One region of the Sediminibacterium sp. FW305-C-61 genome, then DNA from elsewhere that is predicted to be linked to it. Evidence: riboswitches for the same ligand, from Rfam matches in the RefSeq annotation. Region 1 holds a riboswitch; the other holds the start of a gene.
The links. Region 1 has a riboswitch for cobalamin ahead of ACH30E_RS04715 (TonB-dependent receptor plug domain-containing protein). Riboswitches for the same ligand answer to the same signal wherever they lie in the genome.

Region 1 (15,022 bases):
CGCATCATGAATGGCGTGTCCTATACCACATCCCGGACACTTACCCAATCCAATTAAGGTTGAAATGCAAAGGGATTGTCCTTCATTGTATCCCGGAAGAAAGTAAAGCAATAAAATGGCGATGATCCAGAAAAATAGTTCATTATGTCGAAGTAATTTCTTCATGTATCAGTTATTTACCGAAAGCGGCAATATTGCTACTGAATATTTTTACTGCAATTGCGAGCAGGATTACACCAAAAAACTTACGTACTGCCAATAATCCAGCCTGTCCAAGTGCTTTCTCAATCACTTTCAGGGATTTTAAAACACCATAAACCACTACCAGATTAATCAGTATGCCACTAAGGATATATAATTCGTCGAAGTTTGCTTTTAAAGACATAACCGTGGTAAGCGTACCACTTCCTGCAATAATTGGGAATGCAATAGGTACGACTGAACCCGATTTGGCATCCTTATCTCCTTTAAAGATTTCATGTCCTAGTACCATTTCAAGTCCTAATAAAAATATCACAACAGAACCCCCAACTGCAAATGAACGGATGTCAAGTCCAAGTATTTTTAGAAAAGCCTCACCAGCAAAAAGGAAAACAATCATCAATAAGCCGGAGATCAAAGTGGCCTGGGTAGACCTGATCCCTCCCATTTTATCCTTAAGAGAGATCAATAATGGGATTGATCCAACAATATCTATTACTGCAAATAAGGTAAACGTAGTAGTCAGTAAATAATCCAGGTGAAAGGTCATGTTGGCTGGTTTATTAGCAAGATACAAAAATGTGAATTGTCAATGGTGAATTGTGAATTTCGATTGACAATTCACCATTGACAATTCACACCTCACTAAAACCTAAACACATTATTAACCACCAGTTTATACTCAAACTGAAGTGCTTCCAGGCAAGTTCTGCAAAGGCAGTCGGTATATTTTGATTCAATATAAACCCTTTCTTCATGAGTGAGTTTGGGGCCACTGCACTGACAGGCAGGTATATTGCCCACTTTGCATTCAAAAGGCTTGGTGCAACGTGGGCAATGTTTTATTTCATGTTTGTGTGTCATAGTAGTGAATTGTGAAAGGTGAATTGTGAATAGGGGATTATCAAACCAGTTACTTCGCTATTGACAATTCACCTTTCACAATTCACTGCCCTTTACCAATTAAAAGTTACACCAGTATTAAACAGAAATGGAATTGCGTTGAAGCCTCTTGCATCAAAGAATTTTTTTCCGGTAATATTTTGTGCATCGGCAAAAAAGCGAATATTTTGATTGAGCACATAATCTGCGGAAGCTCCCATAATAAAATAAGAGGGAAGCGAAATGTCTGCACGGCGATAACCACCAATATCATAGCGACTGCTTACATATTTTGCTGTAACTGCAATATTTAATCCTTTGCATACATCTATATTCGCACCAAGGTTAAGCTGATGTTTTGGCCTGCGTAATAAATATTCATAGGTGACAGTATCTTTTGTGGTTGTTCTGTTTTGGGTAACTTCTTCGCTAAACAATAGCGTATAATTTGCACTGATGCCTGCTTTCCCTAGTTTGGCGGCAAGTTCCCATTCTAATCCATTCACCACCTGTTTAACATAGTTGAAATAGTTGAACGTGATGTAATTGTAATCGATTCCGTTATTGATCTTTCTATTAAAATAAACGAGCCTTGTATTAACCTTTTTTTCCTGGAAGCTGATGCCAGCTTCATAATTTACCGCCTTTTCAGCATCAAGTTTGCTATTCAGACTTAACTGGTAAAGCGATGGTGCTTTAAAGCCGCTTGATATACTTCCAAACAAACGAAACTGCTCATTAAAACGATAAGACGGATTGAAGGTATAAGTACTGTTAGAACCATAACGTGAATGATCATTATAACGACCTCCTATTTCAAGATTGAATTTTTTATCCGGACTATTATATATAAATGATGCATATAAAGCCGTTTGTGAAAGAGATGTGTCTTTAAACTGACTTGCATAAGGACCAAAAGCGCTTACAGAAAAATACTGTTGGTTGTATGAATTGTATCGATAGTCTGCGCCAGCTAACAGGGTTATTCCTTTTGCAATGCTGGTACTAGCATAGAGTTCCACAAATTGTGATTTGCCATTGTAAGTATTATCCTCAAACCAGGTACTTGTTTTATGCGCACTGTCATTGTGGTAGTTACGTCTTAATTCACTATACTGGTAATTACCTGTGATGGATAAACTTCCTTTTTTGTAGTGCAAACCAGTTCCGGTAATGAGCGATCTGTTATTGATGGTATAGTCGCGGTCGTCACTGAATACGCCTGCATCAATTCCTGCTTTATACTGACTATGCATCAAAAAGGTTCTGAAAGAAAGCTCCTTGTTGATTTGGTATGATAGTTGTCCGCTCGAAACAATGCCGTCATATTTGTCGTTATCGAAATTTTTAACACCAGTGCTATCATAGGCGGAGGAAAACCCATTGGTAAATAGTCTTGCAAAACGGGCCGCATAAGTTAGCTTATTGGCTTTACCGTACACTTGTACGTTGTTTTTTGAAGTACCCAGGTTACCCTGACTTAAAGTAGCCTTGACATTAAAAGCTTTGTTGCTATCTTTTTTGTTGGTAATAATATTTATAACACCTGCAATAGCGTCACTTCCATATAGCGTTGACTGTGCACCTTTGCAAACTTCAATTCTTTCAACATCGTTAACGGAAAAGAAGTTGAGGTCGAAATCAGTGGTAATGGTTGATGGATCGTTCAACGGAATGCCATCCATCAGGATAAGTGTTCTGCCCGCAGATGCGCCACGTGTATACACTGTTTGGACGCTACCGGTATTATTGAGTGCGCCATTGATGGTGATGCCAGCTTGTTCATTGAGTAATTGGGCGATTGATTTTCCGCCACTTTTTTCAATTTGTTCTTTTGTGATTACCGTAATCACTTTACCGGTTGAACTTTGTTTTTGTTCAAATTTGTTGGCCGTTACTACTACTTCATCGAGTACAACGGTGTCTTTTTGTGCAAACAGGAATTGACCTGTTAGCATGCAAGCGAGGAGCGTAATTGTTTTGCTCATTGTTAATGATTAAATAGTTGAACAATGAGCTTTCAGGAAACCAAAAAACGGAGAAACATAAATAGCCGCTGCAGACAGCATTTACATTCCATGCTTTTCACCCGAAAGCCGTGAATGATCGTCTGTATTGTGGCAGGTCTTCTGGCTTACTCTCTGTTGTTGAACCTTCCCATCCCGTTTTGTGAGACAGTGGTTAGTAGAAACATCAGTGGTTGTAATGAATGGTCAATGGTGAATGGTCAATAAAGTATTACATAATACCATTCACCATTGACAATTGACCATTCACCACCCAAGAGCTTACAGCTACGGGGATAGCGCCGGAATTACACCGGACTTCCCTTTTAATCCCGATTGTTCGGGAACCAAATACGTCGCAAATGTAATATGTAAGGCAGAATCAGGAAATTAAGTTTTACACCAGGATGGGGATAAGACAGATCGCTGATCGCTGATCTCTGATCTCTGATGTCGGATGTCGGATGTCGGATGTCGGATCTCTGATGTCGGATGTCGGATGTCGGATGTCGGATGTCGGATGTCGGATGTCGGAAATTTGGGATTTGCAAATTATGATTCTTTTCAAATCAGCCATCAGCGATCCGACATCAGACATCAGCCATCAGCGATCCGACATCTTTCCTTACATTTATCACCATATCATATAATTTTTATGCAGGGAAATCAAAAATTAAATCTTTTTAGCTTCACCATGATCGTTGTGGGTCTGGTGATTGGGATGGGCATTTTCAGAACGGCAGCTACTAGCGCGAAAGATGCCATCGAGCCTTCCGTTTATTTTACCGCCTGGATATTAGGTGGCTTTGTGGCGCTGTGTGGTGCCCTCACTTATGCAGAAATTGGAAGCCGTTATCCGGTTACAGGTGGATATTATAAAGTGTTCTCCTATGCCTATCACCCCAGTATTGCATTTGCTATTAATTGTATCATCCTCATTAGTAATGCTGCCAGCTTAAGTGCGGTAGCATTAATTGGAAGTGGTTATATCACTAAATTATTTCCTGGGGTTGAGTGGACGGATATCCACAAAGCCCTGATTAGTTGCGGGGCCATTATTTTCTTTTATGGGATTAATCTCATGGGGTTGAAAATGAGTTCCAGGGCTCAGAATATTTTGATGCTGATTAAAATCGGGATGATCATTGTACTCATCCTCGCATTATTTTTTCCGCATGAAACAGTTAGTGTCGTTGCTGCTACTACAACGCCTTCAAATGAAGTAACATCTATGAGTTGGATCCAGAGCCTTGGAATAAGCCTTATAGCCGTTTCATTTACCTATGGGGGATACCAGCAAACAATCAACTTTGGTAATGAGGTAAACCAGCCTGCAAAAAATATTCCACGAGGCATATTTATTGGGATAGCAATTATTATCGGACTTTATCTGCTGGTAAACCTTAGCTATTACACCATTGTTGGGTTTGATCAGATGAAAGGGGAAAGAGAAATAGCGTATGTAGTGATGGAGCGCACATTTGGTCAACGTGGGGCAGATATATTTTCTTTCTTTTTGTTCTTCGGGGTATTGGCTTATGTAAATGCTTTGTTGATGAGTAATCCAAGGGTTATGTTTGCAATGAGTGAAGAAAAAACATTGCCTTCTTTTTTTGGTAAGCAAAATCCTAAGAACCAGGTATTTACTATATCACTTACCGTGTTTGCAGCGATGTGTATCGTGATTTTATTTTTTGCACAGACATTCGACAAGATCCTCAACTTCACTATTTTCCTCGATTGTTTCGGAATGGTAGCATCCAGTGCCACTATTTTCATCTTACGCAAAAGAACCAAGCACCTGGATGGAACGGGTATCTTTAAAATGAAGTTTTACCCGATTGTGCCGCTTATTTTCATGTGCGCATATTTGTTTGTAGGCATCAGTATTGCCATGCAAACACCAGATACCGCATTTGTAGGATTTTGTGTATTGATGGGCTTTATGCTTATTTACTATATCAGTGTAAAACTCAGGAAACCAATTGTTGAACAAAAAGACTAGTATTTAATATGGACTTATCTTATATACTAAATGAGCTGGCAGAAGATAGGGATGAATATTTCAGGGCAGTATCACCACCCATCATACAATCAAGCAATTTTGCTTTTAAGAAAGTAGAGGACCTGCGGGCTTCGTTGGCAGATGAATATTCAACCTGGTTATATAGTCGCGGTTTAAATCCAACTGTTGAAATACTCAGGAAAAAATTGGCAGCGCTAGATGGAGCGGAAGATTGTTTGGTTTTTAATAGTGGTGCTGCCGCCATTTTCGCGGCTGTATTGGCCAATGTAAAAGCTGGCGATCATATCGTAAGCGTAAAAGATCCCTATACATGGGCGAGGAAAATGTTTGATGAGATATTGCCTCGTTTTCAGGTAACAGTAACCTATATAGATGGCCGGTCAATTGAGCACTTCGAAAATGCTATTCAGCCTAATACTTCAGTGATCTACCTCGAATCTCCCAATAGCTGGATGTTCGATCTGCAAGATTTAGCTGCTGTTGCTAGCCTGGCAAAATCAAAAAATATTGTTACAATTTGTGATAATAGTTATTGCACCCCAATTTACCAGAAACCTTATGAAATGGGGATCGACCTCACGCTTCAATCTGCAACCAAATATATTGGCGGCCATAGTGATGTAGTGGCAGGTGTATTAAGCGGCAGCAGTAAACAGATTACCCGTATCTTTAACAGTGAATACAATAATATAGGGTCCGGTATCCAGCCCTTTAATGCATGGTTATTGATTAGGGGACTTCGGACATTACCTACAAGGTTGGAACGTATCACACGTAGCACCCAGGCAGTAATAGCATTTTTGAAGTCGCACCCGCTTGTAGAAAGGGTTATTTTTCCTTTAGACCCTGATTTTCCTCAGTATGAGTTGGCTAAAAAGCAAATGAAGGGCTCTTGTGGTTTGTTGACTTTTATTTTAAAAACCCAATCCTGTGAAGCTATCGAATCGTTCTGTAATAGCTTGAAGCATATACTAATGGCTGTTAGTTGGGGTGGACATGAATCGTTGATTATCCCAAAATGCGCCGGAATGCCGCGGGATCAGTTTGATCCAGGGCAGGCACTACATCGGAGTCTGAGGCTGTATGTGGGATTAGAGGAGCCGGAATACATCATTTCCGATCTGGCCCAGGCATTGAATGTAATAAATGACCATTCATAACGACTTATGAACGGTTTCCATTAGTGCTTCTCCGCCTATCAGAAAATTATCGATAAGGCTTGGGAAACTGTTATTTTTGTTATATATGAAGAAGTTAATTGCCATTCTGGGAACTGCCTTTTTAATACAGGCGCAGGCTCAGACAACTAATGAAAAGTGGGATCTGCGTAAATGTATTGACTACGCAACACAGAATAATATTTCTGTGAAGCAGGCTGATATACAGGCAAGGATCAGTGCGTTGCAAGCTCAACAGGCAAAATTGGGCCAGTACCCAACCCTAAATTTTAACTCTGGAACAGGTGTGCGTTTTGGTAGATCAATTGACCCTACAACCAACCAGTTCTCTACCAACCAGTTTCTTTATCAGAACTTTGGCCTGAATGCAGGTATACAGATTTATAATGGGGGAGCTTTAAAAAACTCCATCAAAGCAGCTTTCTTTAATGCTCAGGCCGCACTTGCAGAAGTAGAAAGAACTGCCAATGATATTTCCCTGAACGTAGCTAATTTTTACCTCCAGGTACTCGCTACCCGTGAGCAGGTGAAAATAACCCAGGTGCAAATTGCCCAATCGCAGACACAACTCGAAATCACGAGGAAAAGGGTAGAAGCTGGTGTATTACCAGAACTTAATCTCGCTGAAATTGAAGCTCAACTGGCCACTGACAGCAGCAATTTTGTTGCAGCCCTAACCAGTTATGAACTCAATATATTAAATCTGAAAGGGTTGCTTAACCTCGACCCGGCAATTGGTTTCGAAATTGAAACGCCGCCGGTAGAAAGTATTCCATTGGAAACTTTTGGCGACCTGCAGCCAGAATTGGTTTATCAGTTGGCACTTACTTCACAGCCGCTACAAAAGGCAAATGATTTCAGGATACAGGCCGCACAAAAATCAGTTTTAGCAGCGAAAGGTCAAATGTATCCAACCCTTAGTTTTGGTGGTAACCTTGCAACCAACTTCTCTAATTCATTCAAAAAAACAACGGGCTTTACTTTTCTTGGATACTCACCAGTAACAGGGGCAGAACCAAAAGTTACGATCAGCAATGTTGATTACTATGTTCAAAATCCACTTTACCGTTTCAGCCAAACAAGCAGAAGCTTTGGTGGTCTGTGGGAAGGATGGACAAACCAGATCACCAATAACTTTGGTCAGAACGTAGGTATTAATTTATCCGTACCCATTTTTAATAGCGGACAGGCCAAAACAGCTTACCGTCGTTCTAAACTCGACCTGCGTACTGTAGAACTTCAAAAGAATCAGGCTGATCTTAAACTCAAGCAAGACATATACACCGCATATAATAACGCCACTGCAGCATTGGAGAAATTCAATGCAAGCAAAAAAACAGTGGAAGCGACCCAGAAAGCTTATGATTTTGCATTGAAACGTTATGAAGTAGGTTTATTAGGATCATTAGACCTCATAACCAACCAAAATAACCTGCTTCGTGCAAAAGTTCAGCAACTGGCAAATCAATATGATTACGTGTTCAAAATGAAAGTGCTGGAATTTTATAAAGGACAGGGATTGAAACTCTAACACTAATAACAACCAGTTACTAATACGAAATACAATATCTATGAATAAGAAATTACTTTGGATCATCATCGGACTTGTTGTAGTTGTAGGAGGATTTATTGGACTGAAGAAAGGTGGTGTAATCGGAAAAGACGAAGGCTTAAAAGTTTCAGCAGAAAAAGCAGTTACCCGAACCATTATTGAAACCGTAAATGCAAGTGGTAAAGTATATCCTGAAATTGAAGTGAAGGTAAGTCCCGATGTGAGCGGAGAAATCGTAGAGCTTAATGTAAATGAGGGTGATAGTGTTCGTAAAGGACAGGTATTGGCAAAAATTTATGCTGATATATATTCTACACAGAGAGATCAGGTAGCAGCTGGAGTTGATCAGGCTAAAGCACAGCTTTCTAATTCAAATGCCAGTTTGCCAGGACTAAAAGCAACACTGGATAATGCAAAGGCAAATTTCGAAAGACAAAGAAAACTGTATACGGAAAAAGTTACTTCCCGTCAGGAATATGACCAGGCAGAACAGGCTTATCGCAGTGCTGAAGCTAATTATAATGCAGCAAGAGAAGGATTGAAAGGAACAGAAGCATCTATTATGGGCGCTGAGGCGCAATTGGCAAGAGCCAATAAAGATCTCTCCAGAACAACACTGGTTGCACCTATGGATGGTGTTATCAGTTTACTGGCCGTAAAAAAAGGAGAACGTGTTGTTGGTACCGCACAAATGGCTGGTACAGAAATGATGCGTGTAGCTGATATGCGCAGCATAGAAATAAGGGTTGATGTGGGAGAAAACGATATCCCTAAAGTAAAAATCGGAGATACAGCACTCGTAGAAGTAGATGCTTATACCAATCGTAAATTCAAAGGACTGGTTTACAAAATTGCCAACCCTAACACACAGGCTGCAACTACTACTTCTACTGAAGTAACAAATTATAAAGTACATATTCGTCTGATCCAGAGCAGCTATAAAGACATGGTTGTACCTGGAAGAGCATTTCCATTTCGTCCGGGTATGACAGCCAGTGCAGATATCCAAACCAATACCAAGGATAATGTTTTGGCAGTTCCTTTAAATGCAGTTACAACAAGAGAAAAAACTGAATCGGGAAAAAAATCATCTGCAACTGATGCACCTGTATCAGGAAACCCCGCTGATGATGAAGCCGTTGAAGAAGTGGTTTTTGTAATCGGGAAAGATAAAAAAGTAAAAAAGGTAAAAGTAAAAACAGCCATACAGGACCTGAATTATATCGAAATCCTCGATGGATTGAATGAAGGCGATCAGGTAGTAACCGGCCCATATAATACCGTAAGTAAAATACTGAAAGAAGGCAACCTGGTACAGGTTGTTGCGAAGGATAAATTGTTTGAGGAGAAGAAGAAGGAGTAGCGGATTGAGTCCGAAAGTTCGGGGTCCGGAAGTCCGGAAGAGGGGTGAGATTAAAGAACTTGTAAAGCGTTATTATAAAATAATAACGCTTTTTTATTGGGGCTTAACACACTACTAACCTAATAACATCATCAATTTCCCGGACTTCCGGACTTTCGGTCCCCGGACTTTCAGCCTTTCCCTTCCTATCCCCAACTTCCGTATGTTTGCAGCAGAAAAACAATTGCCTTCATGCAGTATGGAATAATTGGTAGTGGAAGTTGGGCCACGGCCCTGGCAAAAATTTTGACGGATAACGGGCATACTATTTATTGGTGGGTACGGAATGCGGAGTCGATAGCCTATATGGAAAAAAGGAAGCATAACCCACATTACCTCAGCGCCGCATATTTTAATCCACAACAACTGAAACTCAGTAGTAATCTGGAGGAAGTGGTAGCTGCCTCAGATGCCCTGGTGGTTGCAGTTCCCTCTGCTTATACGGAACAGGTTTTTGCACAACTGAAAGAAGAAGATTTAAAAGGCAAGAAAATTATTTCTGCGATAAAGGGCATCATGCCTACTGATAACAGATTATTGCATGAATACCTGCATTCGCATTATAATGTGCCACTCGATCAATACTTTGCTTTGCTGGGTCCTTGTCATGCAGAGGAAGTAGCTTCTGAAAAACTTTCCTACCTCACTTTTTCCGGAAAAGACCATGCGTGCGCAGAAAAGATTGCAAAAGATTTTACTACTGAATACATCAATACGGTAGTGAACGACGATGTTGTGGGTGTTCAGTATGCCGCTGTTCTAAAAAATATTTATGCATTAGGTGCGGGTATTGCCCATGGTTTGGAATATGGAGATAATTTTTTGAGTGTTTATATAGCGAACAGTGCAAATGAGATGGTTACTTTCCTTCGAAAGTTAAGCGAACAGGAATCTCAACCAGCAATTATGGAACCTAACTATGCAGCATCTGTTTACCTGGGTGATTTGCTGGTAACCTGCTATTCACTGTATAGCCGAAACCGTACGTTCGGAAACATGATCGGAAAGGGTTATTCTGTTAAGGCCGCTCAACTGGAACTTAATATGGTGGCAGAAGGCTATTACGCCGCAAAGTGTATTTACCGTACAAACCAATCAGTAAATGCCCTAACCCCCATAGCATCAACGATTTATGAAATTCTCTGGAACCATTGTCCTGCCGCTGATGGATTTAAGAAAATAGAAGGTTTTTTGGTGTAAAAAAAGAGGTAACTTTATAATATGCCAGTTTCATTTACCTTATTAAATCCTATAGTACTTTTAGTACTGCTTGGAGGGGTGGTTATCATAAACCTCCTCAGGAAACTGTTGCATCACTCTAATCATCCCGGGAAGCATTAATCGTATTTATTTTCAGGAGTAGTTACAGCATTTGCTTAGTCAAGTCGAATCAGGCTATTGAAATAGGTTTGCTGCAATACCATCGGCCAGAAATTTACCCTTTGGACTTAAAACCAAAGTATCATTCTGTGATATTAAATATCCTTCTGACAGGTATTTTCCGGAAGCACTTTTAATAGCTGATTTCACTTCCATCCCCCATTTTTCTTCTATCAGAGAAAGTGAACAGCCTTCCATGGTCCGAAGACTGGTCATAATGTATTCATTAAGCTGTTGAATGGGTGTGAGATTTTCAGATTCAGCAGGTATTGTGTCTTTTTCAAGGAATTGCAGGTAAAGTGCATTATTCGAAATATTCCATTGCCGCGTAGTTCCATTAAAGGAGTGAGCCGAAGGACCCAGACCGAGATAGGGCTGACCTTGCCAGTAGCTGCTGTTGTGTTTGCTTCTAAAACCGGGTTTGGCAAAGTTTGAAATTTCGTAATGTTCAAATCCAGCCTCGGCTAATTTCTCAGTCAGTATTTCAAAATGACCTGCCTGAAGGTCAGGATCAATATCTTCTTTCTTACCCTTTTGAATCAGTTGATCCAATGCTGTTTTAGGTTCAACCGTTAAAGCGTATGCCGAAATATGAGGAACGCCTAATGTAATAGCGGTGTCGATATTACTCAACCAGCGGTCATTCGTTAGTCCGGGTGTGCCATAAATAAGATCGATTGTAAGGTTACTGAATCCATTTTCCCTTGCCAGCCGAATACATTCTTTACCCTGTAAAGCAGTATGTACACGATTCATCCAAACCAGGTCTTCTTCAAAAAATGATTGTATACCTATGCTGAGCCTGTTGATGCCGGCCTGTTTCCATTCCAGTAGTTTATCTCTGGAAATATCGTCTGGGTTGGCTTCCAGCGTTATTTCAGCGTCTATGGTAATGTTGAAATAATGGCGAATATTATGGAGAATGGCTTGAAGTTCTTCGAAAGTCAAAAGGGAAGGGGTGCCACCGCCAAAATAAATGGTTGTAACAGTATCGGTTAAATAATTTTTCCTGAGTGCTGTTTCTTTTGCAATGGCAGCAACCATTGCAGGCTTTGTGGCTTGCGTTGTAGAGAAATGAAAATTACAATAATGACAGGCCTTCTTGCAAAAGGGAATATGAATATAAATGCCTGCCATAATTACAAAGATACAACGAAGCTGTCGGGACTCTTGTATTACAGATAACCGAAAAGCTTATTTTTGTTGCAATGAATTTGCTGATGCGTTTTTTCTTGTTGTTTACAGGAATGATTTCCTTTTTATGCGGAATTAGTCAAACCGATACACCAGGCGTATCTGGTAGGGTTATTCAGCAAAAAGACAGTATCGTCAAACAATTTTCAAAAATTGATTCGGCTACTAAATCTGGCGATACTTTATCATTGGCAGACAGTAATCAAGCAGGTTTAACTGCTCAGGCACCACCGTCTCTTCCTTTAATTGATACCACTACTTACCGAAAGTATTATACGCATCCATTCTTACCGCTTTCCGGGACTCCGCTATTTATGATTTCAGATTTCCGGGAAAGAAGAACACTGGATGATATGTTCTATCTGTTAATGGGAGTGGTATTATTACTTGCTTTTGTACGTGCCGTATTTCCCCGATATATCAAGAACCTTTTTGTCTTGTTTTTGCAAACCTCGCTTCGCCAGAAACAAACAAAGGACCAATTGCTGCAGGATAACCTGGGCTCATTATTCGTTAATTTCCTTTTTATTGTTACTACCAGTATTTACGGGGCATTGGTTATCAGGAATAATGACTGGCTGGATTTTCCTTTCTGGCATATTGTATTTTTTGGGGCCGCATTGCTTACTGTAGTGTACTTCGGAAAATTTATCTTTTTACAGTTTTCAGGATGGATTTTCAATTCCAGAGATGCAGCAGTTAGTTATACTTTCACGGTATTCCTGGTTAATAAAGTGTTGGGTATCATACTGGTACCTTTTCTTTTCCTGATGGCTTTTGCCAAACCCGGGTTAAGAGAAATTGCATTTACCATTTCAATTGGGTGTATGATTATTCTACTCCTGTATCGGTATATTGTTTCATTCGCAACAATCAGGAACACATTGAAGGTGAATGCTTTGCATTTTTTTCTTTATCTTTGCGCCGTTGAAATAGTTCCGTTGATGCTTATTTATAAGCTGATGACGGATTATATCGGTGGAAGGTTTTAATTTTGCAAAATCTCAGACAGCAAGCAAGCATGGTAAAGAAAGGAGCCAAACAAGCGGGTACCCCTAAGACCTTAAAAAAGATCCTGATCTCCCAGCCCAGACCTGAAAGCGATAAGTCGCCTTATTTTGATCTGGAAAGGAAATATAAGGTAGAACTGGTCTTCCAGCCATTTATTAAACTGGAAGGTATCCCTGCCAAAGAATTTCGCAAACAAAAGATTGATATCTCGTATTATTCTGCGGTAATCTTTACCAGCAGAAATGCCATCGATCATTTTTTTCGAACCTGCGAAGAAATGAAAGTAACTATCGGTCAGGATACTAAATATTTCTGTATCACCGAAGCGGTTGCGTTATATCTCCAGAAATTCATCCTGTATAGGAAAAGAAAGGTTTTCTATGGTGCTGATGGTACCAATAAAAGCATGTTTGATGTAATCAACAAACATAAAGAGAACGAAAAATTTCTTTATGTATGCAGTGAGAACCAGCAGGATAATGAAATTGTAAACTGGCTGAAGTCTAATAACTGCGAGTTCCAACTGGGCTTCATGTATCGCACGATTAGTAATGACATCAAAGAAATTATTGAAGAACAGGAGTTTGATGTGATTTGCTTCTTTACGCCAAGTGGTGTAAAAAGCCTTTTCGACAACCTCCCTTCTTTCCAGCAAAATGGAACTGTAATTGGTGCATTTGGAAACAATACATCTAAAGCAGTAGAAGATGCAGGTTTGAAACTGGAAATTAAAGTGCCTGCTCCACAAAGACCAAGTATGGTAGCTGCACTCGATCATTTTCTGGCATCTGCGCAATCAAAAAAATAACCAATTTTAATATTCACCTTACTTATCATAAACCCTTGCTTTTGCAGGGGTTTTATTTTAGTATTAATTTCAGTAAATGTCAACCACTCATCAACATACCAACAAACTGATCAATGAAACAAGTCCTTATTTGTTGCAACACGCACATAACCCTGTAAACTGGTATCCATGGGGTGAAGAAGCACTGATGTTGGCGCAAAAAGAACAGAAACCAATATTGGTAAGTATAGGTTATGCTGCCTGTCACTGGTGCCATGTAATGGAAAGAGAAAGTTTCGAGGACGAATCAACGGCGGCAATGATGAATGAGTTGTTCATCAATATTAAGATAGATCGTGAGGAGCGACCCGATCTGGATCATATTTATATGGATGCCGTGCAGGCTATGACCGGCAGTGGCGGATGGCCTTTAAATGTTTTTCTTACGCCGGATACCAAACCATTTTATGGGGGAACTTATTTTCCGCCGGTAAGGGCGCATAACAGATCATCGTGGAAAGAAGTATTATCAGGAATAGCCAATGCTTTCAAGGAGAAAAGGGATGAAATAGACCAGCAGGCAACTAAACTAACAGAACACATCAAAGCATCCAATGCCTTTGGCTTAAAGCAAGGAGTAGGTAAGGAAGAAATTTCACTAGAGATGGTGGGAGATATTACAATTAATATGTTGAAGCAGGCCGATACTGAATGGGGTGGGTTTGGTAATGCCCCTAAGTTTCCGCAAACCATGGCGATACGGTTTTTATTAAGGCAGTTTCACTTTCATCAAAATGAAGCAGCCAGAAAACAGGCTTTGCTGAGTTTGGATAAAATGATTGATGGCGGGATCTATGATCAGCTAGGCGGAGGTTTTGCCCGCTATAGTACCGATACCGAATGGCTCGCACCACATTTTGAAAAGATGTTATACGATAATGCGCTGATTGTTTCTGCCATGTGTGAAGCATATGCACTTACTAAGCTTGATAAATATGCAAGAGCTATCAATGAAACACTTTTTTTTGTAGAAACAGAGCTGATGCATTCCGATGGAGGATTTTACAGTGCATTGGATGCAGATAGTGAAGGCGTGGAGGGTAAATTCTATACATGGTCGAAAGGGGAGATTGAAGCTATATTGGGTGCAAATGCCGAATTGTTTTGTGCCTATTATGATATTTCAGAGGGTGGCAACTGGGAGCATACCAATATTTTAAGGGTAAAAACCCAGCCTGCTGATTTTGCGGCCATGCATGGATTAACCGAAAAAACCTGGCTTGACCAATTATCTATAAATAAGGGAAAGCTCATGCAGCATAGAGCTGCGAGGGTGCGTCCTTTATTAGACGACAAACACTTACTGGGTTGGAATGCGATGATGAATATTGCCTATGGACAGG
Region 2 (15,022 bases), on a different contig from region 1:
CATACAACACAAAAACAGCATGTGTAGCAGGAGGTAGCTTTTGTACCAGTTTCATAACTTCATCGGCACCCATTTTTTGCAACACTTTATTATCGATTGCAGGCTCTTCGATGGTTTCCAACTCAACATTTTCACTAAAACGTTCGCGTGATTTAATGTGATCTAATCCCTCGTTTACAACAATTCTTTTTATCCATGCATGCAGCGAACCTTTTGCGGGATCGAATTGATGGATATACTTAAACACCCGTACAAATGCACTACTCAATATATCTGCTGAATCAAATTCATCACGCGAATAACGCAAGGCTACTTTCATGGCGAAGGCATAGAACTCCCGATACAACGCTTCCTGCGCCGACCGCTTGTTCGCTATGCATTCCTGCACCATTAAAGTTGTATCGTAACCTGTTGTTGTCATTCAATGTTGTTTCGGCTGTAGGGGCTAGATGTTAGGTGTTAGGTATTAGGTATTAGGTTTTAGTTAAAAAAGTTTCTTCACCATGGACTATGGACTATGGACTATGGACCATGGACTACTACCCATTACTCCATTCACTATAAACATCCTGTTTTCGTTTCAATAATATTGCTGAGGCCACTGCGGAGAGTACCATTTTTTCTTTTGGATCAAGGTCATTTACGATCCATATTTTATGATCTAGTATGTCGACCACGCCTACCAGTCCGTCATCCCAACGCAATTCATAACCGGTGAGTATTGGTCCACCAACCAATTTACCTTCTTTACCAGATGCGTTTACATGTTTAGAGAGCATCAATGGTTTAATTTCTATCTTCTCCGTTCCATTGGTCACGAATCCGATGTCTTTTGTCTGTGGACGTTCAAATAATTTTTGTTTGGTGGTCTTTGCATCAAACTCATTCACCATGGTGAGTGTCCATACTTCTCCCTTATTAAAATTGAGGGGCACAATGGTTGCTGAGAATGCATATTGGTATTTATCGGTCCGCTTAATTTCATTCAACCAGGCGATATTGGATTTGTACACAATCTGATTTTCAGAAAAGCTTTCCTGCGCCAGCACTTCTGTTACAAGGCTCGCATCCTGGATAGAATATTGAAAGCGATTTTTTTCATTGTACTTTTCTCGGTCTGAATGAATATTAAACCCACTCAACAATATATCTTCTGGTTTTAAACTGAAGCGACTAAAGCGGCTGCCATTAGAGAAATCCCATCCTCTCTTAACCGAGGAGGTAACGTAAGTACCAAAACTCAGTTGTTCATTAAATTTCCAGCCATTGATGCCTTTTACTTTCATGGCTGTTGCCTGTGAACCAAATTGCTCAGGTACAGCTACTTTTACTGCTGTGCAGGATGCCAGTGTAATGAGGCTTACTGCTATGGTTATTATTGCTTTCATTTTTTTAGTTTGCGAAATTATTCCTGCTGAGATGAACATTGAACTGCTTCACTGTTCATGGGTAATTAATAATGATAAGTGGTTTTTGTTGTATTTAAAATACTGCCTGTTTGTGCGGATCTGAACACTTTTACCAGACTTACAGGGTAGCCTTCTGCATCATAGGTATAATTATATTCCACCGGATCAAGTGTAAGATTCCCTGAAAAATAGGATTTACCGGTCCAGCTAACGTTATTCTTTGAGTTGCGCGACATAAGCATATCGGGCCAGTTGATATGAATATATGGATTAATATTTGTATCATATCCATACTCAGACCACTCATTAATATTATTAGAAGCAACTGATGAACGTTTGATCTGATTGCCCTTTTTCATCAGTATAAAATGGTCTACCGAACTTTGACTACCAACATGTTTCAGCAAAGTTTCGACGCCTGCATCTGTAATATTATAGCTAACTGTTGCATCTGTAGTTGACCCGGCTTTATCTTGTTTCATTGAATGGATCTTACCTTGCTGGTCATAACTGATATAAAGTTTACTTACTTCAATACCGGTTTCTTCTTTTCTGGAGGCTTCAACTACTTTTCCTCCCTGGTAAAATAAGTCTTCCGTTAAGGCAGTATAAATATCTCCATTGCTTCTCTTTTTAAGTAGTGTTACTTTGACCAGTCTACCTTGTACATCGTATTGGTAGAGGGTTTTACTATCTGCACGATAGGTTCCATTTACCAAAACAGCGTTCACTTCATATTGCAACTTTTTTGCTGCCCTGCTTCCACCAAGGGTATAGATTACATCTTCCTGAATATTGTTCCTGTCTAGCGTCATCTCATCAGTCTGGTTCCATTCTTTTACAGCCAATCTATACCTGATATGGTTTGCCGGAATATTAACTTCATTAACTCCTGGTTTTAGTCTAACCATTAACATGTGTGGTTGGTTAGCACTATCATAACTGGTGAGTGTAAAACTGGCGGGTATACTGTCGTATATAATATCTCCAATCTTAATTACAGCCTGTACCTTAATTGTTAATCGAAGAGGTTGGTTCTGTCCACCTCCTGGTTGAGGCGTATTCGGAACAGGATTATTAACAGGCCCTTGATTAACAGGTACAGGTATTTCTTTTTTTGAACAAGAAGCTAATAAAGTTATCACCACAAGTATTAACCAGCTTCCGTTGATCAGTTTGTTTTTCATGCTATTTTGTTTTGTTTGCTTGTTACAATATGAATACCCTCATACAATTAAAAAGCGTTGGGTATCAATTGTCGCATTAACAATATCTTAACATTTATAGATAGAGAGCCCCATTTTCCTCCATAAAAAAAGTGCAGCTTTTGCTGCACTTTTCGCCAAAAGAGTATTTAAACTGCGTTTATTGTACCAGTTTCATCCTGGAAAACGGAAAACCATTGCACCCTTTCTTTGGATTTACCCGATCTGTATTATTAGGCCCGAATTCAGCTATTGAATCAGTTGCCGCCTTGTATACACTCAGACAAAATCCCCAGGTATATGGGGCCATACCAGAGAATCGCATATAATCTATACGGGTATACAGACCTGCATCGGATTTATTCTGATGATCATTTTTTGCAATTAGGTATTGCTGATCTTTGTTCCATCGCAAAATATGGTACTTAGTTGATGGTTCCTGTATCCAAATCTGGTCATTGATGACATACCTGATACCATAATCATCTTCAAATTTAGCAGGTATTATAACCGGGATTGTGTCACACCAGGATCTTTTCAGTTTCTCTCCATCAAATTGATTACCATAGGATAGCGAACCAACTACTACCAGCAACAATAATAAGACCATCTGTTTCATCGTATTTATTTTTGATTATGATCCACAACTGATACATCCATCCTGCATAGAACAACTGCCACCTTGCGACTGAACGGGATCAATTTGTTCTTGCACTGCTTTCACCTCTGCTGCTTGTGTTACAATATTCATTTGTTGCTCTACCGTAAACTGTACAGCCTGAGTTGCTGCCTGAGTCCGCAGATAATACATGCCGGTTTTAAGTCCCTTTTTCCATCCATAAAAATGCATGGATGTGAGTTTGGAAATAGTGGGTGTATCTACGAAAACATTTAGTGATTGAGACTGGCAAATGTAAGCTCCGCGATCGGCAGCCATATCAATAATACTGCGTTGTTTTATTTCCCAAACTGTTTTGTACAACTCTTTTATATCTGCGGGAATTTCTGGTATCTGCTGAATAGACCCGTTAGCTGCTATAATTTTTTGCTTCATGGTATTATTCCACAAACCCAATTGTACAAGGTCTTTGAGCAGGTGCTTATTTACAATAATAAATTCCCCGCTTAAAACACGACGCGTATAAATATTTGATGTATATGGCTCAAAGCACTCATTATTACCAAATATCTGTGAAGTTGACGCTGTTGGCATTGGCGCTACCAGCAAGGAATTTCGAACACCAGATTGCATTACTTCTGCACGCAGGTTTTCCCAGTTCCACCTGTCGCTGGGCTGTACATTCCACATATCAAACTGGAATATGCCTTTTGAGAGTGGCGATCCGCTAAAGCTTTCGTAGGCGCCCTGTTCCTTTGCCAGATCTTTACTTGCTGTCATGGCAGCAAAATAAATGGTCTCAAAAATATTCTTGTTCAGTAATCGTGCCAGCTCACTTTCAAATGGAAGTCGTAACATTATAAAAACATCTGCCAGCCCCTGCACACCAATTCCAATGGGACGATGTTTTTTGTTAGAATATTCCGCTTCTGGAACAGGATAATAATTTCCATCGATCACCGCGTTCAGGTTCTTAGTAACCTGATAGGTTACTTCATATAATTTCTCGTGATCAAATTTACCCTCTGATACAAAACGCGGAAGCGCCAGTGAAGCAAGGTTACATACGGCCACTTCTTCCGGAGAGGTATATTCCAGTATTTCTGTACAGAGATTACTGCTTTTTATGGTACCCAGGTTTTGCTGGTTGCTTTTGCTATTGGCAGCATCTTTATACAACATATAGGGTGTGCCTGTTTCAATCTGCGATTCCAGTATTTTAAACCACAGGTCCTGGGCTTTTACTGTTTTTCGTGCCTTACCCTGCTGCTCGTAAGCTGTATATAGCGCATCGAATTCAGTACCCCAACACTCACTTAACCCAGGTGCTTCATTCGGACAAAACAGGCTCCAGTCTTCATTTGCTTCTACCCGTTTCATAAATAGATCTGATATCCAAAGTGCGAAGAAAAGATCCCTTGCCCGTAGTTCTTCTTTACCATGATTCTTACGCAGATCGAGAAATTCAAAAATATCTGCATGCCATGGTTCCAGGTAAATAGCAAATGCACCCTTTCTTTTGCCACCCCCCTGGTCTACATATCGTGCTGTATCGTTAAAAACCCGAAGCATCGGTATAATACCATTACTTGTTCCATTCGTTCCACCAATATAACTACCTGTTGCCCTGATATTATGGATGGCCAATCCAATACCACCTGCACTCTGCGAAATTTTTGCCGTTTGCTTTAAAGTATCATAAATACCATCTATGCTGTCGTCTTTCATCGTTAGTAAAAAACAACTGCTCATTTGTGGCTTTGGGGTACCGGCATTAAAAAGAGTTGGCGTTGCGTGTGTAAACCAACGCTCACTCATCAGGTGATATGTTTTAATAACCTCATCTATATTTTGCTTGTGAATGCCTACGGCAACCCTCATATACATATGTTGCGGGCGTTCAGCCACTTTCCCATTGATGCGTAGTAAATAGGACTTTTCAAGTGTTTTAAATCCGAAATAATCGAATGCATAATCACGGTCATAAATAATTGTACTATCCAGTAAATCCGCATTGTCTTCAATAACCTGCATTATATCATCAGCAATCAGTGGCAGTTTCTTTCCGGTTGTAGCATCAGTATACTGGTGCAGTTTTCGCATGGTTCCAGAAAACGATTTAATTGTACTCTTATGAAGGTTACTAACCGCTATACGCGATGCCAGTATTGCATAGTCGGGATGTGTTATGGTTAATGAAGCAGCAGTTTCTGCTGCAAGGTTATCAAGATCTGTGGTAGCAACACCTTCATAAATTCCTTCAATGGTTTTTTTTGCTACGTCAATCACGTTAACCATTGGACTAAGGCTGTATGATAATTTTTCAATACGTGCTGTTACCTTATCAAATTTTACGGATTCACGTTTGCCGTTTCGTTTTATTACATACATAAAAAGCTATTTAGCGTTATTATTTTATTCTTTTTAAAAATCTTCTTCAGTAGAAAACACTTGTGTGTCTTTATTTCCCATTACCCCTGCTTTCTGATAATCACCAACCCGTTTTTCGAAGAAATTGGTTTTACCCTGCAATGAAATCATTTCCATAAAGTCGAATGGATTACTGGTATGGTATTTTTTCTGATAGCCCAGCTCATGCAACCAGCGATCGGCGACAAACTCAATATATTGTTGCATTAGCTGCGCATTCATACCAATAAGGTTAACAGGTAATGCTTCTGTAATAAATTGTTTTTCGATACTTACTGCATCTGTAATGATTGCATACACTTCTTCCTGCGATAATTTTTTTTGAAGCATACCATACAATAAACAGGCAAACTCGCAGTGCAGACCTTCATCGCGACTAATCAATTCATTACTAAAAGTTAATCCTGGCATTAGTCCACGTTTTTTAAGCCAGAAAATGGAACAAAAACTTCCGCTAAAGAAAATACCTTCCACTGCTGCAAATGCTACCAGCCTTTCTGCAAAGTTTCCATTCTCAATCCAACGGAGAGCCCATTCTGCCTTCTTTTTAACGGCAGGTATTGTTTCAATAGCATGAAATAGTTTATCCTTTTCAATCGGGTCTTTGATATAGGTATCGATCAGCAACGCATAGGTTTCGCTATGAATATTTTCCATCATTATCTGGAAACCATAGAAACACCGGGCTTCAGGCAATTGCACTTCACTCATGAAGTTTACTGCAAGATTTTCATTTACTATACCATCACTTGCTGCAAAAAAAGCGAGTACATGACTTATAAAATGTCGCTCTCCGTCATTTAATGATGCCCAGTCTTTCAGGTCGTTACTCAGGTCTATTTCCTCTGCTGTCCAGAAGCTGGCTTCATGTCTTTTGTAATGCTCCCAGATAACGGGATAGTTAATCGGTAGGATCACAAAACGATCCTTGTTCTCCCTTAGGAGAATTTCATTGTTAGGTTCCATAGCATACTTTTTTGTGTATGCTCACGGCAGTGCAAATACTGATAGCTGAAAAAAAGTACACAATGTGCAACAGTCATTTCAGTACCGGCTTTTCCTCCGAAAGCTTACGTTACTAATTAAATTTGATGTTGGCAGGTCTTCTGACTTACTTCCCTGTTGTCTGCCTTCCCGTGCCGTTATATCGGAACAGTGACTTGTAGATGAAACAGGTTAATGAAGCTAACAGCTACGGGGATAGTTCCCGATTTTCACGGGATTCCCTTTTAATCCCGCAGAGCGGGAACCAAATCCGGATGTAAAGTAGTATGCAATAGTTAAAACGAGGGTAACTCTTATACACGGAATGTTGAAAACCTCTGCAATGCCCGAAGTGATTCATCCATAGCTTGTTTTACGATAATTATTCAATCGTACACGCTAATCTTTACAAAAAAATATGCCGGATGATTTCCGGCATATTTTGATTACAATAGTTTTTCGGGTTACTGATAACCTGAATATCGCTAGTTATTATGTTGCTTTACTTTTATTCTGCATGATTACAGCATCAGCTGAAAATCTTCCTCCCCCAGATATAACCAACGAAAGTGCTATACCGATGGCAAGTAGAAAAAATTCATACCCTTCCTGTGGTTGTGTACCAAACCAGTTCATAAAAAAGTATGTATGGAAATTAGTAACGATTATTCCAAACATCACTGTTGCAATAGCAAAACTCCAAAACCGGGTTGCTAAACCAAATAAAATAAATAAAGGCCCGAAGCATTCAATAATGATAACCAGAAAACCTATGACAGGTGGAAGTCCGACGGATTCTGTAAAATATTTCATACTGTTTGTAAATCCAAAACCACCATACCACCCCAGTAATTTCTGTGCACCGTGCGGAAATAATGTCCAGGCAAGAAATATTCTGGCCACTATGGGAGCATAAGAATTGTTTGTGCGAAAAAACCATGTTTTCATATTGCTAATTTTTAGGTTGAAGATTTATTTGATTGAATTGTGTGGCTACGTTTAGCAGTCTTGCAGCAAATAATTCAGCTGTTAGCTGATCACCAGGATGTAATGGCAAAACTTTATCCATGGCATTTTCGGATTGTGCCATCAGGCCAATATAAGCGCCCATCCTGTTTTGTCCATCCGTTTGTATATCATTAATGTATCTGGGTAGTACACCCAGACTTATCCAATGCATGCTATGCTGGGCTGCAAACAGAAAAAGAGAATTCAGTGTATTTAGCTTATCGCCATTGGTTGTTGAGGATATCGTGAATGCTGCTGCAAGTTTATCTTTCCAACTTTGTTTATACCAGAAGCTGCCTGTTGCTTCCATAAATTTTTTGAATGCAGCCGGAATATTTCCAAAATAGGTTGGACAGCCAAAAACAATAAGATGGGAGGTATGCAGTAACTCGAAATTATTCGTTGCTGCCTGAGCATCCATCAGGTGTACTGTTGTATAATTCGTTTCGAGTTGTTTCGCAAGAAATGCTGCCAACTGTTTAGTATGGCCACTTTGACTGTGATAAATAACACTGATGATTAGTCGATTCATTTTGTACCTTTTTAGTGTACAAAATTGTTTACCGGCGTGGCGACCAACAATCACAAAGGTTAAAAAAAAGCATTACCGTATGGTAATAATTGGCCAGGCTAGCTTTCTTTTCTGCCAGCGCGAATACGACTAAGACTTTGTGGTGTAATACCTAAATAAGAAGCTATTTGATGATCTGGCACACGTTGTTCGATATCCGGATAACGTTCTATAAATTCAGCATACCGTTCCGTAGCAGATTTGATCAGGGAAGAAGTTACGCGTGCGGTAGAAGCGATATAGGCATTTTGTAATAAAATTCGAAAATGTCTTTCCATCTTAGGAACCCTGCTATATAGCGTCTCCAGGTTTTCTTTTGAAATTTGCATCACTTCTGTGTCTTCCAAACAATCAATATTGAATCTGGAAGGCGTTTCAGCAAAAAAACTGTACAAATCACCTACCCACCAACCTTCAGGCCCAAACATTACGATATGCTCATGTCCTTTTTCATCCACTTCATACAAGCGGGTAAGTCCACTTAACACAAAACTATCGAAACGCATTACTTCTCCTTCCTGCAATATATATTGTCGTTTTCTGTACTTCCTGGTATTGAACAGTTCTTCAATAACCGCCAGCTCCTGTTCGGTTAAAGTTACATGTTGCTGCAAACTTTGAATAAAGTTATCCTTCATGTAAGATAGGTTTGATAACCAAATGTAATAAATGAAACAAAAAAGAGGCTGTATTAAGTCAGCCTCTTTGATTTTCAAATTGAATATAAAGCACCACTAACAATTCTGCCAGCTAATACTTTGGTTAATTTACTTCAGCATCAATAATTGCCCGGTATGGTAGGTAAGATGGGTTGTTCTGGTTAAAATGATATTTAATTTATTACGATGAGGTTCTTTACTGAAATCCTCTGCAGAAACTGCTGTATGTTTTTCAAACCATTCTTCAGGGGCTACGCTATCCATTTTTTGCTTCAACACTTCGCATTGGTTGGTCCAATAAGCCCTTAGTTCCTGTGCTGAGGGTATATCAGCAATTGCTTTATCGGGAGAACTAAGGAATGGTTCCCGCAAAGCGGGATATAATTTATCTCCTAAGTCTAATAGGGTCAGCATATCATCATGTACTGCAATCATGTGCCCTAATAGGTAAATACCTCTGTTTTTACCTGGCGCGATTTCTTGTTGCAATTGTTCATCACTAATTGCATTAAGTGCATCATTCCAGTTTTTCAGGCTACCATACCACCTGTCGAAAATCATTTTTAAGATTGTTTGGTTGATATTCATTTGATTTACTTTTTAGATTATGATCAGTTCCAGGTACAAATGTATTGTCTAAATATGTTAAGAGGGGTATGTAAAATAGACAATATGAAGGGGCAATCTGACAACTCAGATAATTCAATGAAAGAAAAAAGGCTACAAAATTTGTAGCCTCTTGGACTTTAGTCCACCTTCGCTAAAGCTTGTGCCTCCGCTAAAGCTTCAGCGACACGCGGACGGTGGACAAGTGGAGAATACCGGATTCGAACCGGTGGCCTTCCTGATGGTACCATCGGGACGCTCTAACAACTCAGATAATTCAAAAAAGAAAAGAGGCTACAAAATTTGTAGCCTCTTGGAGCTTTAGTCCACCTTCGCTAAAGCTTCAGCGACACGCGGACGGTGGACAAGTGGAGAATACCGGATTCGAACCGGTGGCCTCTTGCATGCCATGCAAGCGCTCTAGCCAACTGAGCTAATTCCCCATTATAGGAATGCAAATGTATGGGCTGGTCATATTCTTGCAAAATTTTAGTTTTTGAAATAACCCAAAATCTTAAAAGCCATCCCAAAACCTGATCTGGCAACTAAAAAAAACCGCTATTTTATACTCTGTAATGGAATAATATACCTGCGTATTCAGATGGTCATTCAGTTTTAAACCATTATCGGTTAAATCATTAATACTGGCTAACTGATTGATACACTGAAGTGATTCTGTGAGTTCAAGAAGTTTCTGGAATTTTCTGTAACATCTAATTCAAAAAAGCGATAGGTTAATAAACCTTTATATGTTATTTATTCGCCGGTGTATAGTATTGTGTTTTGCATTAACTCCTATAACTATTTTTTCACAAAAAAGTGATGAATTATTACTGAAACAAAAAAAGGCCGATAGTATTCTTGCAGCCTGGAACGATAAAACACCAGGCATATCTGTAGCGGTAGTTAAAGAAGGGCAAATAGTTTATCACAAGTCTAAAGGCCTTGCCAATCTTGAATACGATATACCTGTATCAGATATTACCCCATTTCATGCAGCATCCCTTTCAAAACAATTCACAGCCTTTTGCATTCTGTTACTTCAGGAGAAAGGACTGGTTTCATTGGATGATGATATCCGTAAGTATATTCCGGAACTTCCCATGTATCCCAAAACAATCACGTTGCGACACCTGGCTACCCATACCAGCGGACTGCGTGAACAATGGCGCCTGCTAGAAATGGGCGGCTGGAGGCTGGATGATGTTATCACAAAAACACAAATACTCTCACTTGTATACCGTCAGCAAAGTTTGAATTTTATGCCCGGCGAAAAATTCATGTATTGTAATACTGGTTTTACTTTACTGGCTGAAGTAGTAGAAAGAGTTACCGGCATTTCATTTTCAAAATTTACACAGGATAATATTTTCACAAAACTCGGCATGGATCATTCGTTCTTCTACGATGATTTTGAAAAACTGGTAAAACAAAGAGCTTATTCATATTATAAATCAGGGACTCAGTATAAAAAAAGTGTACTCAACTATTCAATTGTTGGGCCAACCAGTTTATTTACTACTGCATTTGATTTGAGCAAATGGGCAAGTTTTCTAAATGCACCGGATAACTCATTTAAGAAAGTGGTTGAACTTTTGAACCAACGGGCAAAACTGAATGATGGTAGTATTTCAGAATCCGCCCTGGGTCAATTTACAGGCTTTACCTTACATGGTCTTGAATGGTTTGATCATAGCGGCTCCGATGCCGGATTCAGAAGTCATCTTGCACGCTTTCCGAAATACAATGCCTCGGTAGCTGTTCTTTCAAATGCTACACCTTTTAATGCAAGTACTTTGGCTATTTCACTCGCAGATATTTTTTTGAGCGATTTGTACCAGAATAACCCTAAATCGCCACAGAAACCAGTATTTACCCATAACTCAAGTAAATTTATTTCGCTGTCTAAAGAACAACTTGCTATTTTTTGTGGCAAATACTGGCATCCCGATGAATGGTACGACCGTGAGATAAAACTTGTGAATGATACACTTGTATATATCAGACCCGGAGGTGCAACATCCAGGCTTGTTCCGGTATCAGCAAATGAGTTCAAAATGCTGGCTGACAAAGAAGATGTAAGTGTTTTCTTTGAAAATAGCAGCTCAAATAATGCCATACTGAAAATGGTTATTAATAAGCAGAGGACAATAGAATTTGTTAAATATCAGCAGACTACCCCTGAGATGTTTACTGGTAATTTTTTCAGTGATGAGCTGGCTAGTCTTTTCAGTTTTTCGGCAAGGCAGGGGAAACTGTACGCTTTTCATACAAGATTGGGAGAATTTGAACTAACACCCATCAATTCCTCCTTATTAACATCGAATAACAGGAATTTCAAAAAGATCAAACTGGTGCGCAATAGGCAAAAAAAAATTATTGCAATAGAAGTTAGTAATGATGGCGTATCAGGAATGTTATTCAAGGCTAAATAACAGCAATAGTTCAAAAGAAAAAGAGCTTGCTTTTCAAAGCTCTTTTTACAACATACTAAATTGCATAAATTGTCTTAGGTATATCTATACTGATAATGTCGAAAATGCTGAATTTCCCTACAACCATCCCCTCTCTTTATACATCGTATAACCAACTTTCAGCGATTCTTTAATTTGTTTCATAATAACCGGATCATTCTTTTTAATATGAAAACAACTTTTCCCTTTTAAACATTTAAGTAGCTCCGGTTTAAACACCTGCTTCAATTCAGGTTGCGCATATACCGGCATGTAATAAAAACCAACATATCCCTTTTGAACCAGGATACCAGCAAACCAAAGTTCATCTCTTTTTCTACCGTATATTTCTACGGGCTTTTGGCTTACCAGGCATAACATACCACCATTTCCACCTACTAATTGCAAACTGCCTTTTACATAGGGCAAAAGCATTGCTTTTATTTGTTCGAAAATGGGAACAAGTTCTGGCTGACCGGCAGACTTATCCGAATACTTGATCTTGATTTCTTTTTTCTTTTTTTCGGGAGCGGCTTTCTTTGTTGCTGTTTTAGTAGCAGCTTTCTTCACCGCTTTCTTTGCAACTTTTTTTACTGCTGCTTTTTTTACTGCTGCTTTTTTGGTGGTAGATGTGGCCATAAGTTAAGGGTTCGGTTACCCAAATTAAGACAAGCATGGCATAAAAAAAAGTGGTCCGGCATTTTTCGCCGGACCACTTATGATAATTAAAGACCTTACTATTCCCAGATTTCTCCATTTCCTTCCAGCCATTGTTTAACAGCTTCTGTTGTAACAGATTTCGGACGTTCAATTGGAAGACCGAGGGCTCTGTCCCAACAAAGACTCGACAAAACACCCAATGCACGGCTCACTGCAAACAATACGGTATAGAATTCATATTCTACCAACCCATAATGCACCAGTAAAGCTCCACTATGGGCATCTACATTCGGCCATGGATTTTTTACCTTACCCAGTGATTCCAGGATTGGTGGAACAGTTTCATAAACTTTCCAAACAGTATTTACCAGTTTATCATCGGCCATATGCTTTTTACCAAATTCCATTTGTGCAGTAAAACGTGGGTCTGTTTTACGCAACACTGCATGACCATACCCAGGTACTACTTTTCCGGATGCAAGAGTTTTCTGTACATAATCTGCTATCTGTTCTTTGCTAGGATCATCCGTACCCAGTTGTTCCTGCATTTCAAAAATCCACTTGATTACTTCCTGGTTGGCGAGGCCGTGTAAGGGGCCTGCAAGTCCATTCATACCTGCAGCATAACTGAGGTAAGGATCGCTTAATGCTGAGCCTACCAGATGGGTAGTATGTGCTGATACATTACCGCCTTCATGGTCTGCATGTATGGTCATATATAAACGCATCAGTTCTTTAAAACTTTCGTCGTTATAGCCCATCATGTGTGCCAGGTTTCCGGCCCAGTCTAATAATCCGTTAGGATGAATATGTTCGTTGTTCTTGTATTTACGGCGATAGATATAAGCTGCGATGCGTGGCAAACGTGCAATAAGATCCATTGCATCATCATATATCGGGTTCCAGTATTCCTTTTTGTTGATGCCTTTTGCATATTCTTTTGCAAAATTACTCTCTGTTTGAAGGGCCATTACTCCCGTTACAAACATGGTCATAGGATGCGTATTCAGCGGCAAAGCATCTATTGTATGGAACACATGGTTCGGCACATGACTGCGACGCTGCCATACACTGGTGATATGATTTGCATCTTCTTCCGTAGGCATTTCACCTACCAGCATCAGGTAAAACAAACCTTCAGGAAGAGGCTCTCCACCACCAGGTGCTTTTGGTAAAAGTTGTTGTAATTCCGGAATAGAATAACCCCTAAAGCGGATACCTTCCTGTGCATCCAGTAAACTGGTTTCAGTTACCAGTCCGGTAATACCCCTCATTCCCTGATAGGCCTGAGAAAGGGTAACTTCTCCGATCTTTTTATTTCCGTGTGTTTTAAGAATGTCTTTGATCTCAGCATTAGCAATATCAGCTTTTTGCTTGAACCTTTCTTTGATGATTCCCATTTCGTAAAATTTTAGCTATGGCGTTCGTTATAAAAGAGATTAAAAGTCGTGCTCCGGGTGCTTTTCAGGCCGCTAAAGGTAACACAAGTTGCCTTGTACAACAAAACTAAAACGATGAAGGTTGTGTAAACTCCGTTAAAATCATTTAGGAGCCTTTCGATAGAGATAAACCACTACAAAAACGAAGATTAAATTGGGTATCCAGGCGGCCAAAAGCGGGGGCAGATCACCTTTTGTAGAAAATATGGTAGAAAATCTATCCGTCAGGATGAACAATGCCGCCGTAACAAAACCCACAGCCAAATGTACCCCACTCCCTCCCCTTACTTTCCTTCCCGCTACAATAGCACCAATAAGGGTTAAAAGCAGCACTGTTACACAGGTTGCATCACGTCTGTATCTTTCTACTTTGAGACTATTCAATCCCTCTGACCCCCTCAATTCTTCCAGGGCAATAAAACGGTCTAATTCAGGGGTTGTTAATTTGTCTTTGGTGTATTTATCACGACTAAGGTCAAGGGGTTTGAAATTAAAGTTCATTTGTTTCTCCTGCACCATCGCCACAATTTCTCCCTGGTCTGAAATATTACGTTCTATAATAGATTCCATCTTCCATTTGCGGGTTGTGGTATCCCATATAATCTGGTCGGCCCGCATATTTTGCACTACTTTATTCTTACGAATGGTATAGGAAAAATATGGACCTCCCCTTTTAGTTAAAGTATCATAGGCATATATACCCGCATAGGTAAATGAGTCAACCCTCAAATAAATATAGTTACTAGAGCTAAGCAGGGCATTGTAACTGTTATTCTTGTCAATATAATTGGCCTCAAAAGTTCCCCTGATCTGGTTTGCCCTTGGTACTACATACTGGTTGGCAAACCATAATAATCCTGCTAATAATACACCACCAATCCAATAAGGTCTTAACCATCGTTGGTAACTGGTTCCGCTTGCCAGAATAGCAATAATTTCACTTCTTCCAGCCATTTTCGAGGTGAAAAATATAACGGCT

Region 2: it holds a riboswitch for cobalamin, as region 1 does, so the genes downstream of both, ACH30E_RS10320 (ribonucleoside-diphosphate reductase small subunit) here and ACH30E_RS04715 (TonB-dependent receptor plug domain-containing protein) in region 1, are expected to answer to the same signal.

The regions. Positions count from the first base shown of each region.
Region 1 is NZ_JBIQXR010000001.1:1,086,809-1,101,830, forward strand. Features, by position in the region: gene ACH30E_RS04700 (DUF2752 domain-containing protein) at 1-165, opposite strand, end outside; gene ACH30E_RS04705 (MarC family protein) at 173-751, opposite strand; gene ACH30E_RS04710 (cysteine-rich CWC family protein) at 847-1,065, opposite strand; gene ACH30E_RS04715 (TonB-dependent receptor plug domain-containing protein) at 1,158-3,071, opposite strand; cobalamin riboswitch at 3,184-3,456, opposite strand; gene ACH30E_RS04720 (APC family permease) at 3,745-5,094, shown strand; gene ACH30E_RS04725 (trans-sulfuration enzyme family protein) at 5,103-6,275, shown strand; gene ACH30E_RS04730 (TolC family protein) at 6,361-7,824, shown strand; gene ACH30E_RS04735 (efflux RND transporter periplasmic adaptor subunit) at 7,865-9,208, shown strand; gene ACH30E_RS04740 (NAD(P)H-dependent glycerol-3-phosphate dehydrogenase) at 9,440-10,447, shown strand; gene hemW (radical SAM family heme chaperone HemW) at 10,643-11,764, opposite strand; gene ACH30E_RS04750 (DUF4271 domain-containing protein) at 11,836-12,813, shown strand; gene ACH30E_RS04755 (uroporphyrinogen-III synthase) at 12,843-13,640, shown strand; gene ACH30E_RS04760 (thioredoxin domain-containing protein) at 13,717-15,022, shown strand, end outside.
Region 2 is NZ_JBIQXR010000003.1:305,011-320,032, reverse strand. Features, by position in the region: gene ACH30E_RS10345 (RNA polymerase sigma factor) at 1-421, opposite strand, end outside; gene ACH30E_RS10340 (hypothetical protein) at 540-1,388, opposite strand; gene ACH30E_RS10335 (hypothetical protein) at 1,454-2,596, opposite strand; gene ACH30E_RS10330 (hypothetical protein) at 2,775-3,233, opposite strand; gene ACH30E_RS10325 (ribonucleoside-diphosphate reductase subunit alpha) at 3,249-5,624, opposite strand; gene ACH30E_RS10320 (ribonucleoside-diphosphate reductase small subunit) at 5,658-6,629, opposite strand; cobalamin riboswitch at 6,743-6,932, opposite strand; gene ACH30E_RS10315 (DoxX family protein) at 7,140-7,595, opposite strand; gene ACH30E_RS10310 (flavodoxin family protein) at 7,600-8,187, opposite strand; gene ACH30E_RS10305 (Crp/Fnr family transcriptional regulator) at 8,286-8,864, opposite strand; gene ACH30E_RS10300 (DinB family protein) at 8,994-9,473, opposite strand; tRNA gene ACH30E_RS10290 (tRNA-Ala) at 9,861-9,934, opposite strand; gene ACH30E_RS10285 (serine hydrolase domain-containing protein) at 10,241-11,926, shown strand; gene ACH30E_RS10280 (hypothetical protein) at 12,044-12,583, opposite strand; gene ACH30E_RS10275 (citrate (Si)-synthase, eukaryotic) at 12,682-14,004, opposite strand; gene ACH30E_RS10270 (LptF/LptG family permease) at 14,146-15,022, opposite strand, start outside.